DNA from 2 places in the Psychrobacillus sp. NPDC096623 genome. Region 1 is predicted to be linked to the other one. Evidence: riboswitches for the same ligand, from Rfam matches in the RefSeq annotation. Region 1 holds a riboswitch; the other holds the start of a gene.
The links. A riboswitch is a leader RNA that binds a small molecule or an ion and turns the genes downstream of it on or off. The one in region 1 is predicted to bind FMN.

Region 1 (10,673 bases):
ATACCCCATTTGGTTCTACCTCCGATTGTATCTGTGAAATATCACTTAACCTTTAACCTCACCTTCCCATAATCGATCAATTTAAAACATACTAGATTCTGTTTTTTCATAAACAGAGTAAGGAAAATAATTTTAAGGACGATGTTCCTCCAATAAAAAAAGCATTCAACAAATTGTCGAACACCTTAATAGTGAAATTATTTATTTAACATATCCGGATATAATCTTACCCCTGATGAATGCATTCGTTTTGTCCTGGATTTTGAAGAGGTGGTTGTAAAACTGGTATGAAATTATGTTGTCCTACTAAATGGTAATACGGGTTAACACCTGGATTTACAGCTAAAATATTCTCAAGGGTTATATGAAAACGCTGTGCGATTCCCCAATAATGATCACAAGGTTGAACAAAATAGATAAATCTACCATTAGATAAATTATTCTTATGCTTCTACTTTCCTCTCCTATTTATGAGTCGACCAAAAAACTTAGCATATATTTAAATCATGTACATATTATTCCACTCAGTTAAATTAGGTAAGTCATATAAAAAATATAACCAATAGGTTTTATTACATGAGTGAACGCTGCTTCTTTAAAAAGCATTCAACCTTCCTATTCAAAAAGCCCACATACAAAGGCCTGTGGACTCATTTCAATATATCTTTTACTCGTTTCACAAACTCATCCGTGTCATAGGAAAAGTATAACTGGCTTGCAAGTCTGACAGGATCACCAAAGAAAAATCGTTCATATAATGTTTGTCTTGAGCCAAATGGGCTCATCGTTAAGTCCCAAGCTAATCGGAACAGTTTGACACGGTCCTCACCGTTGCCTTCACTGGATTGTAAATAGTGATTTAACTCTTTTCTAACAGCTGATTGAAAAGCATTTTCTGTTGGAATAGACATAAGTCCACTGGCACCTAGGAGCTGAATGATTTCTGTAAACCTCGGATAGATGCGCGGAAATACATTCATTGCAATTTGTAATGTGGCGCGATCTGGTTGCATCCATCCACCTTTATCAACTTTGGCATCAACTTCTGATTTTATTACTAAGGCTTTCATGGTCTCCAAAGCCACTATTATTTCAGATGCCTTTTCTTGAACATGCTGATATTCCTCTATATTAATGGTTTCGATAATGGATTGGACAATCCCCAATATAAACTCAGTTTTCACAATCTGCCTAGATGCTACTTGATGGAGGGTAAATGGTAGGAACGAACTCGACTTCATAAAATTATTTGAAATAGCAATATTGTCATAATAAAATACGCGTTCCCAAGGAACTAAAACATTATCAAACACTACAACACTATCCATTTCTTCATATTTCGAACTTAATGGATAGTTAAATGTAGAATCGCCTCCTACAAATGATTCCCTACAAAGAAACCTTAATCCTTTAGTATTACTAGGTATGGAAAATGCGAAACTATTCTCGTCTTCTACTTTCCCACCCGTGGAGATAACTAGTAGTTCATCCGTTATTCCACCCTGTGTTGCAAGGAGTCGGGCACCTTTTATAATAATTCCTTCATCGTTTCTATCTATTATTTTCGCAGAAATCGGTTCGTTCGAACGTTCAACATACAATGATGTACGATTTACTTGTGGTTCTATAAACGTATGGGTCATGGAGATATCATTTTCTCTTGCATATTCATAAAATGTTTGTAGATTATCTGGAAAACAGTTCTTTTGATCCTGCAAAAAATGGATGGATGAAGCTAGAGCCATTAAGACGGTGTTCATATAATCTGGACTTCTTCCCAATAGCCCATTGTTCAGTTTAGCCCAGTGCTGTACCATTCCACGTCTCAAAACTAAATCCTCTTTTGTCTTTGGCTGTAAGTACGACAGGCCTACCTGCTCTTTTGTAGTTGGTGATTGATATGTTAGGGCTTTATGTTGTTGAAGATCGTACAGGGCTGCCTGACTATTTATTATTCCTTTAAACGCAGGATGCTCCGAGATATTTCCTGTAACTGGCTTACCGTCAATCCAAACGTCCGTTTTCAGTTGGTCAATTCGTTTTATATATTGTCTCCCCGTTATAGCCGGCATATTCTGATCACTCCTAGTGCATCTGACTGTTCTTAGCATTATATTATTGCTATTTAAGTGGAGTTGTGACAAATTCAGAAAGTTGGTAGAACGAAAAAAACCAGCCTCCAAATATAATTTAGGAGGCTGATTGTAGATAACATTTCCTGACATGTTAATATTAAAAAATGATCAGTTTAAGTTACGAATTTTATTTAAAGTGTTCCACCAGAACCACCATCAATATTAATGGATGTTCCAGTTACATATGACGCTGCATCGGATACTAAAAAAGTAATGACATTTGCTGCTTCAGCTGTTTCACCAATTCTATTTAGTGGAATCGAAGGACCTACTACATTTCTAGAATATTCTTCCCAAGTAAGTTCTCGGGCATCCTTTTTCCACATTGATTCGATTTGATTACTTCTGATGAGTCCAATACATACTGTATTCACACGTATATTATCTTTTCCTAAATCTTTACTCATCGCTTTCGTCAATGCCATTCCAGCTGCTCGACTAACCGTCGTTGGTAAAGAATTAGCAGGAGGTGTTTTTCCCAAAACCGCCGTTACGTTAACGATGGCTCCACCGCCAACTTTTCTCATATAAGGAATTGCAGCTTTTGAAGTATGTATCGCTCCAAATAATTTCAAGTCTAAATCCGTTTGCCATAAATCTGTATCAACAGATTCAAAATGATTCGCAGACGAAGTGCCAGCGTTATTAACTAAAATGTCAACATGCCCATAATGATCTACTGTTTTCTGAACGATTTGTTGACACGCTTCCTCTTTAGTAATATCACCAGGCACAACTAATACTTCTGCTCCTGTTTCAGTTTTAATAAATGCTGCAGCCTCCTTTAAGTCTTCTTCACCACGAGCGCAAAGAACTACTTTCGCACCCTCTTTAACTAATTGTAATGCTGTTTGTAAACCTATCCCTTTACTTGAACCAGTAACTATTGCCACTTTTCCTGATATTCCCAATTCCATTATGTTGCCCCCTCTAATTCAGTAATCTTATCCATCTTTTATTATATTACAACTTTATTATTTGTCAGAATTATTGCTCATACAAATACAGCGGATATACTAGATTTATAATTACTTCTTATTTAAAAACAGGTAGAATGATTTCCAGCGAATGACACACTCTAATGTAAAGGAGATGAGATTAAGTTTGAAGAAAATAGTTATTGCACTTGGTATTATTACTCCTACTCTATCTTTCGCAACACATATACCAATAGTTGCTCCTGCACAACAAGAAATACCAGCATATGCTAAATGGGGACAGCTTGCTATAAAAGAAACACAATCCAAATATCCTAATGCGAGAGTTATTGACTATCTTCACGAAGGAAGCGAATCTAGAGAAAATAATACAATAGAGAAATTTAGGCTTTGGTTAAAAGATGATATGAAAGAATTTGGTGTCTCTGTTAAAATAGAATTTAATACTGAAACGCATGAGGTGATCCATATTCAAATTGAAGAAAGCCAATGACTAATCTTGCTAGACATCGGCTTTCTATCAAAGAATCACTCATTTGTTACATTATTTTCAAAAGATTTGCCATTTCGATTGCCGATATTGCTGCATCGTATCCTTTGTTTCCAGCTTTTGTACCTGCTCGTTCAATGGCTTGTTCAATAGATTCTGTTGTAACAATACCGAAAATAACAGGTACTCCAGTTTGTAAACCTACTTGCGCAATTCCTTTTGCCGCTTCATTACATACATAATCATAGTGAGTAGTAGCTCCTCGGATTACTGTCCCTAGCCCAATAACAGCGTCGTACTTTTGTGATTCAGCCATTTTTTTTGCAATAAATGGAACTTCAAATACACCTGGAACCCAAGCTACTTCAATGTTATCATCCGCTATTCCATGACGTTTTAATCCATCAATTGCACCATCTACTAATTTTGCATTGATGAAATCATTAAAACGACCTACGACAATTCCTATTTTCAATTCTGTACCGATTAAGTTTGCCTCTATTGTTTTTACCATTTTGTTCTCTCCTTAGCTAGCTTTAATATTTTGTAAATAAATTGATAATTCTTCTATCGTTACAATTTTCAATTGGAATTGCTTTGCAAATTCCATTAAATCGGGTAACCGTGCCATTGATCCATCGTCTTTCATAATTTCACAAATTACACCAGCTTTTGCCGACCCACAAAGTATTCCAAAATCAACAGTTGCTTCTGTATGACCACGTCTTTCTAATACACCACCAGGCTTTGCAATCAGAGGAAAGACATGTCCAGGTCGCTTAAATTGAAGCGCATTTGCTTGAGGGTTAATAACTTGCAGCATTGTTTCTGAACGATCAAATGCACTAATACCTGTAGATGTTTTCTCATGATCTATAGACACAGTGAATGCAGTTTGATGAACATCCGTATTATGAGAAACCATTGGATGTAACTGTAGCTCCTCTGCGATTTCCTCATGAATCGGCATACAAATCAACCCTCGACCATACTTAGCCATAAAGTTAATATTTTCAGGTGTTGCAAATTCTGCTAGGCAAAGAAAATCCCCTTCGTTTTCGCGATTTTCATCATCTACCAAAATAATTAGCTTTCCTTGTTTTAAATCAGAAATTGCTTCCTCAATTGTATTTAGCATATTCTCATCTCCTTAAAAACCATTCTGTGTTAAAAAGTCTCTTGTAATAGACGATTCTTTTTTATTCGTAGCATACTGATGCACATACTTCCCTAGCATGTCACATTCTAAATTGACTAGTTCACGTTCTTTTTTTTGACCTAAAACTGTTTCTTGATTTGTATGGGGAATCAGTGAAACAGTAACTAAAGACTTCGATATTTCAAATATCGTTAAACTTGTGCCATCAATCGTAATAGATCCTTTCGGAATACAATAATTACTAACATCTTCGGGTATTGTAATATCAATATAAACTGCATTTGCGGTAGGACGCTTCTTCAAAATTGTACCGACACCGTCAACATGTCCTGAAACGAAATGTCCACCGAATCGTCCGTTTGCAGCCATTGCCCTTTCTAGATTTACTGCTGAACCACTGTTTAACAATTTTGTAGTAGTCGCTTGAAACGTTTCTGGCATAACATCTACAGTAAACTCGGATTGTGAAAACGCAATTACTGTTAAACAAACTCCATTCACCGAAATGCTATCACCCAATTTTATATCTTCTAAAATTCTTTCGGCACGGATAACAAGTTGCATACTATTGGCACTTTTTTGAACGCTCTTTATTGTGCCTTTTTCTTCAACTATTCCTGTAAACATTTTATCCTCCTCCTTCAAACAAAAAACTCCGTACACATAGGTGTCGGAGGAAAATTAGGTAGATTCAAATAAGCTTTTAGCCATATTTCTCAAAAAGCATTGTCCTACTCCTTCTCCCATCCAGACTGTAACTGTCGGCTTTGGATTTACACCAAATCATGCGTTTTACCGCTCACAGGCTCTGAGATTTCTCTCTTACTGTCGATTGGGACTTTCACCCGACCCCGAAGGATAAATTATTCAATTAAAAAACGCATCCAAAATGTATCGGATGCGAGAGAAGTCATACTTTAATAAGCCCCTACGTTTCGTTTTTTAGCATAACTAAAAAACCTCTACTATAGGCACCTAATCCTTCTCCCATCCAGACTATAACTGTCGGCTTTGGATTTACACCAAATCATGCGTTTTACAGCTCACAGGCTTTGAGATTTTCTCTCTTACTGTCGATTGGGACTTTCACCCGACCCCGAAGGATAAATTATTCAATTAGAAAAACGCATCCAAAATGTATCGGATGCGAGAGAAGTCATACTTTAATAAGCCATTTCGTTTCAATTTTTAGCATAACTAAAAATCTCTACAATAGGCACCTAATCCTTCTCCCATCCAGACTGTAACTGTCGGCTTTGGATTTACACCAAATCATGCGTTTTACGGCTCACAGGCTTTGAGATTTCTCTCTTACTGTCGATTGGGATTTTCACCCGACCCCGAAGGATAATTTATTTAATTGATTTTAGGATAACAACACTTGAGTTTAATTGCAAGGAAATTTGACTTTTATTCTAAAGACTCCTTATAACTTATTGAAGTTCTATATCTGTCAAACAATCATAAAATATATAGATTCTAAATTATTGAGTAAGGGGAAATGAAAATGTTCGCAGTTCATTTTATGGAGAAAAATATAATCGTTTTAACTCAAGTATTAAGAGATATCCCTGCGGTAGATAGCGATCTAAAAATCAAAGGTCGAAAAGGCAAGGTAGTTAGTGTTCATGAGACAGAAAAAGATGGAATTCATGTGCAGGTTGAGTTTGAAAAAGTAATAGACAAAACTAAAATTTCCATAAAAGATCTTGGGAAGAAAAAAAGAAAATAAAAATTATAGAAACCCGTTGAATGATTGCTTGATTCATTCAACGGGTATTGTGTATTAGTGAATATCTCTTTTCTTGAAGCTACCGCCCCTCACTTCTGCTACATCTGTAATCACAACAAAAGCACTAGGGTCCAATTCCTTAATAATTGTTATTACTTTGTTCTCTTCCATACGAGTTATTACACATGTGGCAATATCTATTTTTTCATGTGAAAAACCACCTCTACCACTGGAAAAGGTAACTCCACGTCCTAAACGATCCTGAATCGCAGAACCAATCTCCAACGAATGTTTACTAACAATACGAACGGATTTCGAGCTTTCCAGTCCGACTTGTATAACATCAATAGCAATTTTAGCTATGTAATAAGTTGTGGCTGAATATAAAGCACTTTCTAATCCATAAATAAACCCTGCACCTATAAAAATAAATGCGTTAATTAATAAAATAATATCTCCTACAGAGAATGGGACTTTTCGGGAAACAAGGACTGCGAGTACTTCAGCTCCATCAAGTGCACCACCGTTACGAAGGACAACCCCAATACCAACGCCTAACATAACACCACCAGAAATTACTACTAATAATGGATCTTTAGCGCTTAAAATCGGTTCAATTTGGTGCATTAAAACCGTTGAAACAGATAATGCTGTTATCCCGATAATACTCATTAGAGCGAAGGTTTTTCCCACTTGTTTATAACCTATATAAACAAAAGGGATATTTAATACAAATAATAATACTCCTAGTGGAATACCAAACAAGTATGTACCCATGATACTAATACCTGTAACTCCTCCATCAATTACAGAGTTAGGTATTAAAACAGCTTCTAGTGCATAACCTGCAATTGCTGCACCTATGACAATCATAATTATTCGACGAATTGTATCCGCTACTTTGTTCGTTTGCATGAATTCGAAAACTCCTTTATGTAAAAGACTAACAAAATTTGTACACTATAATATAACTTTATAGAAAAACTACCCTCCGTAAAAGTTTGAATATGAATTTTATAGAAGAAAAGCCAGTCAGTTTAATATATTTACTGGCTTTCTGCGTATATTTTATTAGGTTCCACAAAATGTTTTATACGGTCCTGAGGTATCTGAGGGCAGGTTAGTATAATCTATATAATCGGAACTATAATCGTAAGGGCTCGTAATTACTTGGAGAAGATTTTCTAATATACTATAATCTTCTCTTTCGATTGCTGCTTCAAGTGCTTCTTCTACCCGGTGATTTCGCGGAATGACCACTGGATTACTTTTTTGCATCAACTGTTGGATGAAATCTTTAGACACATCCTGTTCATCAAGTCTCTGTTGCCATTTTTCATGCCACAGGTCAAAGTCTTTTTTTCCGAACAAATCAGATTCATCTATTTTTCCAAGTGTTAGAAGACGAAATGTATTCGTATAATCTGCTCCGTATTTCTCCATAAGTTGAAGCAACGTATCAATTAACGAAATATCCTCATGTTCTATATTAAAAATCCCTAATTTATTTCCCATTCCTGCAAGCCAATATTCTTCATACTTTTCTGGATATGCTGTCATCGCTTTTTGAGCTAGTTCGACTGCTTGTTCTTGGTCTTCATGTATAAGCGACAATAAACTTTCCGCTAAACGGGCTAAATTCCAAGCACCAATATTCGGTTGATTTTCATAGGCATAACGAGCTTGAATATCGATTGAGCTAAATACCGTCTTGCGGTTATACGTATCCATAAATGCACAGGGGCCATAATCGATTGTTTCGCCACTGATTGTCATATTATCAGTGTTCATCACACCGTGAATGAAACCAACCAGTTGCCATTTGGCTATTAAAGCGGCCTGACGCTCAATCACTTCTTGAAGGAATAAAAGATAACGATTTTCTTTATCCATTAATATTGGATAATGTCTTTCTATAGCATAATCCGCTAATGCTTTAAGATCCTTAGGAGTTCCCCATTTTGCGGCGAATTGGAATGTTCCTACACGTAAGTGACTGGCAGCAATACGAGCCATTACAGCACCTGGTTGGACCATTTCCCTCATAATATCCTCTCCAGTAGTAACTACAGCAAGACTACGTGTTGTTGGTATACCAAGACCATGCATCGCTTCACTAATAATATACTCCCGTAGCATTGGTCCAAGCCCAGCTCGGCCATCCCCTCCTCGCGAATAAGGTGTTCTCCCAGAGCCCTTAAGCTGTACATCAAACAATTCTCCTGAAGGGCTTATATGTTCACCTAGCAACAGAGCTCTTCCATCTCCTAACATAGTGAAATGCCCAAATTGATGCCCAGCGTAAGCCTGTGCTATTGGTATCCCACCTTCTAACGCGCGATTACCAGCAAGCTCTTCCACACTTACTTTACTTTTTAAAGCTGTATAATCGAGTCCAAGTGACTTTGCCAATTTTTCATTGAGTATAATTAATTTGGGGTTATTAACAGGATTAACGTCCATCTCACTAAACATTATATTTGGAAGACTCGTATAAGTATTTTCTAAGTTCCAACCAATTTTTAGATTATTTTCCATCATCGTATCTTCCTTTCTGTATAAGGCTTGCATATTTAAATATTGTTCTATAATTATTATACCCTTACTTGAGCAAGATACGCTTCACTTGATAAAATGGTTGCTTTTATGAACAGGAATCCGAACACTTAAAGCAAAAACACGAGCCACATTGGCCCGTGTTTTTATTTAAACAGATAGTTTTTATATAATGGTCTAATTCCATTCTTCACAATTTTACTCAAAGTGCTATTGCTTCTGGTTTCTTCTTTTCTCGTGTAAACAATTGAATTAATAACAAAATAGCAAAAATTATTAATCCAGCAATATCCGAAAAGCTCTCCGGATAAATTAAAAGCAAACCAGCTCCAATTGCAAATATTCTTTCAATCCATGTTACTTTGCGATACCAGTAGCCAATCATTCCTGCTCCGATTGCAATCATCCCGGTGATTGCTGTAAAGACAACCCATAAAATTTCCCATAGGTTCGTATCTATCATTAGTAGAGCTGGTGAGAAAATCACCATATAAGGAATGATAAATGCTGCAACTGCTAATTTTGCAGCTACAACTCCGGTTTTAATAGGATCACCACCAGATACCCCTGCTGCTGCGAATGCTGCAAGTGCAACCGGCGGTGTAATATCCGCAATAATTCCAAAGTAAAACACAAATAAATGTGCTGATAAAGCGACAACTAAAGGAACTGTTGCTCCAGCAGGCAAATCAAGCATCAATAGCGTAATGATAGCCGGCGCAGCAATTGTTGATGTAATAACATAATTGGCAGTCGTTGGAGAACCCATACCTAAAACAATAGATGCCAACATCGTAAAGAATAGTGTTAAGAATATATTCCCACCCGAGGCAGAAATTAGACCATTCGCTAAACTTAACCCCAATCCAGTTTTTACTACAACTCCAACAATTATACCTGCTGCAGCTGTTGCCGCAGCAACTGCCAATGCTGTTCTTGCTCCATCGACAAGAGCATCTATTATGTCTTTAAAGTTCATTCTCGTTTCTTTATCGATTGCACTAAATACTACAGCGGCAACGATACCCCATAATGCTGCTTGCATTGTTGGGACCCCAATAAACATTAGAACAATAATCGCTATAATCGGAATTAATAAATATAACTTTTTCAAAACTTCTTTTCGATCAGGCATCTCTTCTTTCGACATACCTTTTAGACCAACACGTTTTGCTTCAAAATGTGTCATGATCCAAATACCAGCAAAATATAAAACCGCTGGTATTGCTGCTGCCTTTGCTATTTCCCAATAAGTTATACCACCTATAAATTCAACCATTAGGAATGCTGCTGCCCCCATAATCGGTGGCATTAATTGACCACCAGTTGAGGCCGCTGCTTCTACTCCTCCTGCAAATTCCTTTCGATATCCAAGTTTTTTCATCATTGGAATCGTATAAGAACCTGAGGTTACTACGTTAGCTACAGAGCTACCAGAAATTGTGCCTTGTAATGCACTGGAGAAGATCGCAACCTTTGCAGGCCCTCCAACTAATCTACCTGCAAGTGTTACAGCAAGGTCATTGAAGTACTGCCCAACTCCGGTCTTTACTAAGAAAGACCCAAATAGCAGGAAGACAAATATAAATGTTGCAGATACACTAATAGGTGTACCTAATATTCCATCTGTTGTAAAGAACATTAAATGCACTAAACTGCTTAA
Region 2 (10,673 bases), on a different contig from region 1:
ACCATTTTGAGTATTTTTTAACGTGACGTTAGATATACCTATTTCTATTACTTCTGTATCAAAATGCATTTGTACTTCATTATTTCTTACAAGTCCATCAAACTCAGGTAATACCCATGGTTTTATGCTAGGCGAATACTCACTACCACGATAAGCTACTGTTACATTTGCTCCAGCTTTGTTAAGTTCTAGAGCAGCATCAATAGCTGAATTTTTTCCTCCAATGACCAATACATCTAAACCAAAATACGGATGACCCTCTTTAAAATAATGATGGACCTTCGCTAATTCTTCTCCCGGAATATTCATATAGTTTGGATGATCGTAATAACCAGTTGCAATAACAACATACTTTGCCATATAACTTGCTTTAGATGTTTGCACCTTGAAATGATGAGCTTGTTTTTCTACTTTTTGCACCTGTTCATATTTCCGCACATCAATATTATTTAGTTTTACCACCTCTCTATAGTAAACTAGAGCTTGATTTCTTTTTGGCTTTCTGTCCTCTACTATGAAAGGAACATCGCCTATGGATAATTTCTCACTAGTGCTAAAAAAAGTCTGATGTGTAGGATAATTATAAATAGCCTCCACTACATTCCCTTTCTCAATTACAACCGTTTTTAATCCCACTTTTTGCGTAGAAATAGCTGCTGCCAGCCCGCATGGTCCTCCTCCGACTATTAATACATCTACCTGTTGATTCACAAAAAAACTTCCTTTCTTTCACTTAATGTCTTCCTCTAATAGTTATTAGATGACATTCAGATTTTGCCCCTAATCTTAGTGGAACTGCGGTTGTACCATATCCATTACTAATGAGCTCTGCACTATTTTCTTTTTCACGATAGCTTCCCTTTTCATATATCCCAAAGGGACCAAGGCGTATTTGCCCCCCGTGAAGATGACCTGCTAACAAAAGGTGTGGCTTACTAATTTTTTTGGCATGATTAAAGTATGTAGGAGCATGAGTAGTAAATATAAGGACATCCGTTTCTTTAACTTCTTTGAAAGCCTCAATTATTTTTACATTTCCGGCAAAACCATCATTAATCCCAACGATGCGAACAGAAAAATTACTTTTTTCAAAATGAAGAGAGCTATTTTCTAATATATGAACGCCATTGGAGTATAGGATATTTCGTAGGTTTTGTTCCCCTACCTCGCGATCATTGTTACCGAACACATAACAAGTACTCCCCAACCTAGTAAGTTGTTTAATATTATCGTTTGTTCGATTTAACGGGACGCCTTTTTCCGTTAAATCCCCTCCAATAATAACTACATCTACTTTTCCAAGGAGGCGTTGAATTAGTTTTTCAGATACTTTTCTCCGATGGATATCGGCAATGAAAAAAACATGAAATTGCTTCTCCTCCGTCCATTCGTCGATAAGTAGAGAATGAGTATGCACATTTGTTTGAAAAGCTAAAAATAACATATATAAAAAAAACAACAAAATAATAAACAATACACAACCTAATGTCCATCCTATCAAATATATACCCCCTTACAACACGGAAAAGGACAGGGAATTTCCCCTGCCCTCTACTCATGTTTACTATTGATCATTCTACTCTTCTTTATCAATATGTAAAACTCGGAACCCTGACTTTTCTAAATCAGCTAGAATTCGATCAATTTTCGAATCACTTTCAATCTTCAATACGATACGTCTGAATAGTTTATCTGTCTCATCAAAAGTAACGATTGAAATGACAGAGGCATGATATTTATGGAGCACATCCGTCATTTTTTGAATCCGTCCTTCCGATTCTACAGATGTAAATGTAATGCGCGTTCCTTTACTATTCATACCAAATGCACTTTTAAATTGTTCAACAGCATCATAACGAGTAACTAATCCAAGAAATTTTCCATCCTGAACAACTGCTAGAATCGGGAAATCATGAAGTTTAATCATTGCATTTTCAAAAACATCTTCATAACCAACAAATATATCTTCGTTTGTCATAACATCCGTAACTTTTGTTTGCTCCATGAAAGCTTCTTTGTCAAGAGAGCTATAGAAAAAAGCTTTATACAATAGGTATTTGTTGAACATACCAACATATTTCCCATTATCTAATATCGGTAAAGCATCCATTTCTTTTTCTTCTAAAACACGCAAAGCCGCAGAAACCATAGCATCCACTTGAACTGTTATGCATTTTTCTTTTGGTATCATCACACTTTTTACAAACATATTAGCACCTCTTCCAACTTAGGATATACTTTATATATTCAACATTTTAAAAAAATATCCTTCTTACGTTTATGGTAGTACTAGTTTTTGTCCAACGGAAATTTCATTTGATGTAAGGCCATTTGCAGATTTTATTTTTTCGACTGCAGAAGGGTCATTATAATAATTTACAGCTATACGATACAGTGTTTCATTTTCCTTCACTATATGCGATTTAGAGCTTGAAGTTTCTGTTGGTTCAGTTTTCTCGACGTTAGCTGGTTCTTGTTTTGGTTGTTCTGTCACTTCCACTTTTGGTTCTTCTTTAACTTCTTCTTTTGGCTCTTCGACTGACTGCTCCGTTTCTTCAGGAGTAGTTACTACTGGAGTTTCTACTTTTTCCTCCGTAGTTTCGTCTTTTTTTGTGCCATTATTGATCGTTTGTGTTTCCACATGTATCGTATCATTTTTTACAACTTCTGCTTTATTTGGATCAGCTGCATAAAAAAACTGTACATATATAAATATACTCACTGGTATTAATATGAAAATACAAAAGACAGTTGGGATCAATAGGTTTCTAGATTTTTTCTTTGGTTTCATATTGGCACTTCGTCTTCTTCTTGTTTCATTAGTATCATCATCTTGTCCAATGGATTGTCGATGTTCGTCGATTTTTTTTTGATAATCATCTTGGTTCATTTTATTCCTACTCCATTTCTACCTTCTTATCTACTTCTATTATGACGAATTTTGTAGAAAAAGTAAACTTAACAAATGCATTATAATGGAAGTAGAGTATGAAGTCTTTTTTTCCAATTCATCTCAACCTGATCATTTCTGTTTTCCGTTCTCTTTCCCAAAGTGCTTGGAACGTCCAATTTACATTTGGAGCAACAATGTATAGGTTTTTCTAATAATGGTTGGTCAAAATAATGTAGTAGCTGTTGACGTAAACAAATATCATTTTGAATCATAGCATAAAAATTTTGTATATCCTGCCACTTTTTTTGCTTTATCTGTTTAAATAATTGGATGGTTTCATGTTCATTTAACTGCTCTTTCCAGTACTTTAGAATACGAATTGTTGTCTCTGACTGCTCGACTTCAGCATACTCAGACTTAAAAGCAATTTGAATGTCTTGTTCTTCTGGGAAGTCCTGCATGGCTACGTAAAAGGTTTGTTCAACATCTGTAGAAGTATATAAAAGAGAAGCAATAGCTTGGCCGCCATCTCTTGCGGCCCTCCCCACCTCCTGCATATAGCCTGCGACAGAAGTAGGGATATGATCATGAATAATTTGTCGGATATTATCTTTGTGAATACCCATTCCAAAAGCATTAGTTGCACAAATCCACTCTAATTGTCCTTGTTGAAATTGTTGTTGGATCAGTATACGGTCACTTTGCTCCATTTTTGCATGATAATACGCAACAGAAACCCCTTTTTCTCGTAGAATTGCAGCATACAATTCGGTCTTTTTACGTGATTGTGTATAAATTATCCCAGGACCTTCTGTCGAGGTGACTCTGCCCATAATCCAACTCAATTTTTCTTGTTGGTTTTCTACTTCCACCACTTCATATGCAATGGCAGGGCGATCCAGTGAGTGTATGTATTCAAAAGGAGTATTCATCCGTAACGTTTCTTTAATATCCTCCACAACATCTTTTGTAGCAGTTGCTGTTAAAGCAACGACATTCACATTATTTAGTGACTGCAACCAATTGGATATTCTTAAATAATCAGGTCGAAAATCAAAACCCCATTGGGAAATACAATGAGCTTCATCTGCCACAACATAAGCGATAGAAATTTTTTTTAGTGCTCGGTTAAAGTGTTCATTTTGCAGCATTTCTGGTGAAGTAAAAATGAATTTATAGTCACCTAGCTGACGAATAGCCATTTCTCTTTCCTGGAATGGTAAAAATGAATTAATCGCCACAACTCTTTTTTCCCCTAATATTTTCAGTTGCTCCACTTGATCCTGCATAAGTGATAAAAGTGGTGAAACGATAATCACCGTTCCTTCTTTCAGATAAGCTGGCAGCTGATAGAGAAGCGATTTTCCCATTCCAGTTGGAAGAATGGCAATCACATCTTTTCCATTTATTATTTGTTCAATTATTTCTTTTTGACCCTCTCGGAATCTTACGTGGCCGAATCTTTTCTGGAGAATTTCATTTAATTTATTCATTCAGTTGTTCACTCCTCGTTAAGGCTAAACGAACTTGAAAGTAACTAACTTCCGGTAACCTGTTTTTTATTTCTGTGAGCTTTTTAGTTTGCAGTTCGCTTGATAAATGGAGTATTTCGCCGACTTGCTCTTTCGTGATAAAAGTAGAAATAGGAAAGTTTTTATTCGTTGAAACTATTTCAATAACATGATCTTCTATCGTATTAATCTTCAACTTTCTTAAATTCGCAATTTGTTCCAAAGAATATCCTTTTTCAAATAGGCTATTCGTTCTGAAAGCAGAGTCTGTTAAAGGAGTTTCGATACGTATATTTTTAGCCAAAGAAAATAAAAGAGGACTAGTTTCCCTTGAAATATTGTCTAACATAGTGTGTAAGCACTCTAAAAAAAATATTTTTGCGTCCAATTCAGACAACTGATGATAGCGGGCTAGCTGCTCCCAAGTTAAACCTATTGTATTAAAGCCGCTTAGTCGATAAACAAATAATGTTCTATGTAAATCATTTAACGAGTGATTTTCAAGTAGTAGATGTAATTCTCGCTTCATCTCGTTACTCAAATTGAATTGACGAAAATTATGCTCGATTAAATAGTCTTTAACAAACTGCTGCGTGGCAATATCCTTTTGGTTTGGTACAAATTTCTTATTATTTGCATGGAACTGTGATAATGTTTGGACAGCCAAATCTAACCTTTTCCAAAATACATGTTCCTTCCCTCGATATTGCCACCCGTTGAGCAGGACCTTCTTTTGTTGCGTTATTGCGTTCATACCTTTATCGGTAATATGTACAGTCGATTCTTTTAACTCGATAAAATTTCCTTTATACAATTCAGTGATCGCTGCATCATAATCCACCTTCGATAATTGGGGGAGAATAGAGAAAAAAGCATGAAGTTGGAAATATGTCACATCTTGAATGGTTTGACCTGATTTTTTGCCCTTTAATAAATAGAATGGTGCATTCTCAGATCGCTGTCCGCTAATTTTATGTATAATAAATAGTAATATTTGATGAAAATGCATAGGAATACCTCTCTTTTCTGAAGTATTTTGGTTGAAATGTATGGAAAACATCTTTAGAATGAATACGATAGCATATTCGTTTTAGTAGTGATAAAGGAGAGAATATAATAATGGCAAAATATACAATTGTAGATAAAGATACATGTATAGCATGCGGAGCTTGTGGAGCCGCTGCCCCAGATATTTATGATTATGATGATGAAGGTATTGCCTTCGTTATTTTAGATGATAACATGGGTACAACAGAAGTTCCAGAAGAACTAATGGAAGACATGGAAGATGCATTCGAAGGCTGCCCAACTGATTCTATTAAAGTTGCAGAAGAGTCTTTCGAAGGCGATGCATTGAAATTCGAATAGTATTTAAAATGGTGGTTGTGACTTTGTCATGATCACCATTTTTTATTTGGTAAGAAAAGTTCAAGAGTTCTTTATGTCAAAATATGTTTCTATCGTTTTCGGTTAGATTTAGACAGACTTGTTGCTATATTATAACCGACTAATTTTTAGGGGTGCTGATCCTGACTAATGTCACAACCAACATCCCATTTTTTCGGTAACCTTATGGCATTTGTCTATCCGTCGCCCTCTTTCAACTCTTAGAAAAAGGGAAGTACGTTTTTTGCAAACTAGGGATAAAATACACTCCTATTGATAGAGCAAGCTCACGAAGATGCAATTTCGTTCGCTATTTCGCTTCTTTATATAGTAACCAATTACTATTTCTCTTTATTTCCACTAGTAGGTAAGGAAATCTACTTTCTACATTTTTCATTGGATAATAGTATTTCTAATTCAAAAGCGATTACAAATAATTTTATCACTCTCTAAAAAATGACCAATCTTATCATCTAAGCGATATGCTGTGCCCAATCTAATTTGGAAATATCACTCACTTCGTTGATTGTAGTGAAAGGGGCGACTCCAGTGGGATGAGTGAGACAGCATCGACACCCAAGCGACGGTGATAGATCATAGCTCACCCCACGGAGGCCAACAGGATGTTGGTCACAAAGGCGTTGGCACACGAGGTGGCGTTCTAAGCCTTTTTTCGCCACCTGCAACGAAAATCATTAGTATTATTTAATGATTATATATAAAAAAAATTGTTCCTCCAAATGGAGAAACAACCTTTTGTTAATTTGTATTAGGTTTCATATATGAATTAGTTACTTTATCAAGCAATGGTTTCATTCGTTTAAATAATACAATCATCACTATTGTTACTAATATACCTTTGATCAAGTTAAACGGTAAAATACCAAAAATGATCGTATTGAACAATGCTGAACCTGTTTCCATAGGGAAGTTTAAGAAGTAAGAGTACATTGGTAAAAATACATAGTAATTTAATAGACTCATACCAATCGCCATCGAAACCGTTCCTGCTCCCAGTCCTACCATTATTCCTCTTGATGTAGTAACCTTACGATAAATCAAATACACAGGTGTTAAAAATAAGATGCTAGTTACAAAGTTAGCCATATGACCTACTGGTACACCAGTCGGGCTTCCTGCAAATAACCAATCTAGAACATTTTTTAAAAGTGCGACTAAAATTCCTGCCACTGGTCCCATCGTGATTGCAGCAATTAGTGCTGGTATGTCACTAAAGTCCACCTTTAAATAAGCCGGTAATGCCGGTAATGGAAAAGCAAGTAGCATTAAAACAAAAGAAATACTACTTAGCATTGCGACTGCAATAAGCATTCGCGTTTTGCCTTTTAACATAAAATCCTCTCTCCTTTTGCGATTCACTCCACAAGAAGAAAGGTTCAGACCGTTTGTATACTTAAAAAATCCCTTGAACAAACAAAAGTTCAAGGGAGAAACAAGGTACACTTAAATAAGCGTATCCGTATATAAGCATACGAAAAACGACTGCACCTTCACCTTCTCCCATCCAGACTATACTGTCGGCTTTGGAATTTAACCAAATCAACCTGTTAAGGTTCGCGGGCTGAAGAAATAAAATTTCTAATACCGCCGGTCGGGAATTACACCCTGCCCCGAAGATGAATCAATATTTTGTTGTCCTTCAAGATATTATCTTGAATTAATAATATCTTATCAAACAATTACAATATATGCAATAGAACTGTTTGCAAATAGGTTATGGGCTATGAACTTATATTTATGGGCTACTTTGTAGTGGTGATGGGCTATCCTCCCAATTTAAAAGCTACACATGGCGTTTTGGGGCTATCTCGTTACTAAAGCAAGCGCCTAGGTTAGCACCGAAAAGCGCTGAAGAATTGCAATAATAGCGCTATGTGCCTTTATTCGCAAGTCTGAAGCGACCCCGGTGGGGCTAGATGCTGGAGTCTGGACCGAGAATCACTTGTAGAAGTTATCCTCATATCAAAGATTTTATAGTTCCTAAAGCACAAAAAAACCAAGCTCAAATCCGTAAGCTTGGTTTTTTCGATATTTAATTAGCTTTCATATTAAAACCATTCGGTCCGATTGGTATAGGGAGTGGTTTCGTCAAATCGATGCCCTTCCAATTTTCCTGTACGACGTTCTCTAATTTGATGGAATGATTGAAGCTCGCAGCTGTTAATGAAAAGCCTTCTATCAATCGAGATGCCTCACTCGCTTCTAATGATTCCAAGTTTAGTGGTTCACCGAAGTGTACTACATAACCTTTATCGTCCCGTACTGTAAAGTTCACATCATTCGGGATAACAGAAGTATAAATATCATTTTCAGGATTTTTCATTTCCATCAAAGCTGCTTCAAGTGTATCGAATGTTTTATTGAAATTAGGAGTTAAATAGGTTTCTCCATTAAAAGCCTTATATGCAAAATAATTTGCCTTAATTTCTATACCTTGAAGTGCTAAAGGTTCTGTCAAAGTTCCTACTTGATCCCATTCAATCGGTGATCCATCTTCATTTACTCTTGCTAAAAAATCAAAATCAGTAAAAATTTCATTGATAGAAGAAATATAAGGCGCTGCTGTACCTGGAGCCGTATCGTAACCATGATCCAATGGCAAGAAATGCTTTAACATTTTACCTTCTGCTAAAAAGTTACCTTTGTATGGATGGTATTCTTGGAATCCAAGTGCAGTTTCATCAATCTCAAATGCATACCTTTCATACAGCTCCAAGCTATTTGGCGTATAGTTAGGAAAATCCATGTCGATTTGTTCCTTAGGGATTACAATTGTGATTGGAACAGAAAGAGCATTTTCTAGCATAGAGAAATGAAATACTGTCCCCCCGTTTAATTCATTGTCATAAACAGATGTAAAAGAGCTATCGAACGGAACTATTTCTAAAGAAGCTGACGCGTCTTTAGTCATCATTGTCATTTCGTTAGAATTTTCTTCTCCTACTTCCTGAAAAGCTGCTTCCTCTGATTCTTCCGTAGTTGTCATTTTATCCTCTGCCGTTGAAGACTCAATTGCCTTATCCGCAGTAGAATTTGAATTGTTATTAATATAAGAAGAAACCAGAACTGTTAAAATTAATACGGAAGCTACAGATATGATAAATGGCAACCACTTGTTTACAGCTGCTCCAATATGTTTTCTCTTTTCCAATTTCTCTTGAGTTTCCATTACCGACTTTACTTGTTGGTATATTTCATCCTTCGAGCGTTTATCTGTAAACTTAGGCATACTATTTAATAGCTCATCTAGTATATGATCTTCTGTTTTTTTCTCACTCATGATGAACATCTGCCCCCTTTTGCTTATCAGATAACCGCATGCGAAGTGCTTTGATTGCACGATGTTGCGTAGTCTTCACTTTCCCTTCAGACCAATTTAAAATTTCTGCCGTTTCTGCAATCGAAAGTTCCTGGAAATAGCGCATGATAATGACCATTTTCTGATCTCCGGTACAATCGTCTAAAGCTGTTAATAATGTTTTCATCTCATCACTCAGCTGTACTAAATCCTCTGGCAGCATATCTGAAGATGCAAGCTGCATTTTTTCCCAATCAAATGATTCGAATAACCTCTTCTTTCGAACGGCTTGTTTTCTAAAATGGTCAATAGCTATGTTTTTGGCAATCGAAAATAACCAAGTCTTTTCTGAACTTTTTCCTTCAAAGCTGCTATAAGCTCTGAGTACCCGTACATATACTTCCTGGACCAAGTCTTCCGCAGTTTGTCTATTTTTCACTAAATATATGAGAAACTGAAAAACGTCTTGATGATACGAATCATACAAGCGGTGGAAAACGGAGTCATTCATAGGCTCCCCCCGTTCTTTTAATTAGTCGTTTCAAGTACATTTTTGTTACACATCTTTAAGCGGTAAATGAATAATAAAGTTAGTACCTACCCCTAGCTCGCTCTCTGCAGTTAAGACACCATCATGTCTTTCTACAATATTTTTTGCGATTGCTAATCCTAAGCCAGTTCCACTTTTCCCTCTAGTTCTCGCCTTATCAGCTTTGTAGAAACGTTCGAAAACATACGGAAGATCTTCTTTTGGTATACCATATCCGGTGTCTATTACTTTTAAAACTAATTGAGTAGCTGTCTTACTTAATTGGACAGTAACAGAACCACTCTCTTTTGTATGTCTAAGCGCATTATCTATTAAATTGGTTAACACCTGTTCCATTCGGTCTTCATCAAGTTCCATCGATATATTTTCAGTTAAGCTATGCTCCATTGATAATTTAATATTTTTTTCTTTGGCCACCTGATCAAATTTTTGTGTAATGCGTTCAATAGTTGGGACTACATCAACCTTTTCTTTATATATACTAAGATGGCCTGATTCTAGACGTGCCAAGTCTAATAGTTCGGTTACTAGTCTTCCCATTCGCTTAGACTCATCATAAATAATACGAATCATTTCATTTTTATCGTCTTCGGTTGTTACGACATCATCTATTATTGCTTCAGAATAGCCTTGAAGCATCGAAATAGGAGTTCTAAGCTCGTGCGAGACGTTTGCGATAAAATCTGATCTCATTTTGTCTAAACGATGCTGCTCGGTCATATCACGAAGTACGATTACTGCGCCACGTACTGTATTACCACTTGTGTATAAAAGACTAATAGATGCTGCAAAATAGGAGCCTTGAATCTCTAATTCTTCGTCAAACTCTTCATTTACATCATAGACGTATTCTAAAAGATGGTGTATTTCAGCTGGTAACTTCGATTCCTTTGTTGCTCCAGTATTCCCATACCACTTTTTGAATAACAGATCTGCCTGGGGGTTACTAACTTGAACTTTAAATTTAGTGTCAAATGTTATAACCGCATCCGTCATTGAAGTTAAAATACTCGC

Region 2: another riboswitch for FMN. It lies ahead of ACIQX2_RS07170 (ECF transporter S component); the one in region 1 lies ahead of ribE (riboflavin synthase).

Annotation. Positions count from the first base shown of each region.
Region 1 is NZ_JBIWER010000001.1:51,015-61,687, forward strand. Features, by position in the region: gene ACIQX2_RS00285 (TrkA C-terminal domain-containing protein) at 1-9, opposite strand, end outside; gene hpaB (4-hydroxyphenylacetate 3-monooxygenase, oxygenase component) at 651-2,072, opposite strand; gene ACIQX2_RS00300 (SDR family NAD(P)-dependent oxidoreductase) at 2,267-3,052, opposite strand; gene ACIQX2_RS00305 (DUF3889 domain-containing protein) at 3,240-3,566, shown strand; gene ribH (6,7-dimethyl-8-ribityllumazine synthase) at 3,613-4,077, opposite strand; partial or broken gene ribB (3,4-dihydroxy-2-butanone-4-phosphate synthase) at 4,114-4,701, opposite strand; gene ribE (riboflavin synthase) at 4,714-5,349, opposite strand; FMN riboswitch at 5,454-5,585, opposite strand; FMN riboswitch at 5,698-5,830, opposite strand; FMN riboswitch at 5,943-6,074, opposite strand; gene ACIQX2_RS00325 (hypothetical protein) at 6,230-6,454, shown strand; gene ACIQX2_RS00330 (YitT family protein) at 6,509-7,369, opposite strand; gene ACIQX2_RS00335 (protein adenylyltransferase SelO) at 7,526-8,992, opposite strand; gene ACIQX2_RS00340 (TRAP transporter permease) at 9,213-10,673, opposite strand, start outside.
Region 2 is NZ_JBIWER010000002.1:489,963-500,635, reverse strand. Features, by position in the region: gene ACIQX2_RS07205 (YpdA family putative bacillithiol disulfide reductase) at 1-711, opposite strand, end outside; gene ACIQX2_RS07200 (metallophosphoesterase) at 734-1,501, opposite strand; gene ACIQX2_RS07195 (CBS domain-containing protein) at 1,577-2,209, opposite strand; gene ACIQX2_RS07190 (LysM peptidoglycan-binding domain-containing protein) at 2,279-2,890, opposite strand; gene ACIQX2_RS07185 (RecQ family ATP-dependent DNA helicase) at 2,971-4,386, opposite strand; gene ACIQX2_RS07180 (YpbB family protein) at 4,379-5,413, opposite strand; gene ACIQX2_RS07175 (ferredoxin) at 5,524-5,772, shown strand; gene ACIQX2_RS07170 (ECF transporter S component) at 6,550-7,143, opposite strand; FMN riboswitch at 7,300-7,433, opposite strand; gene ACIQX2_RS07165 (hypothetical protein) at 7,844-9,091, opposite strand; gene sigX (RNA polymerase sigma factor SigX) at 9,084-9,620, opposite strand; gene ACIQX2_RS07155 (ATP-binding protein) at 9,666-10,673, opposite strand, start outside.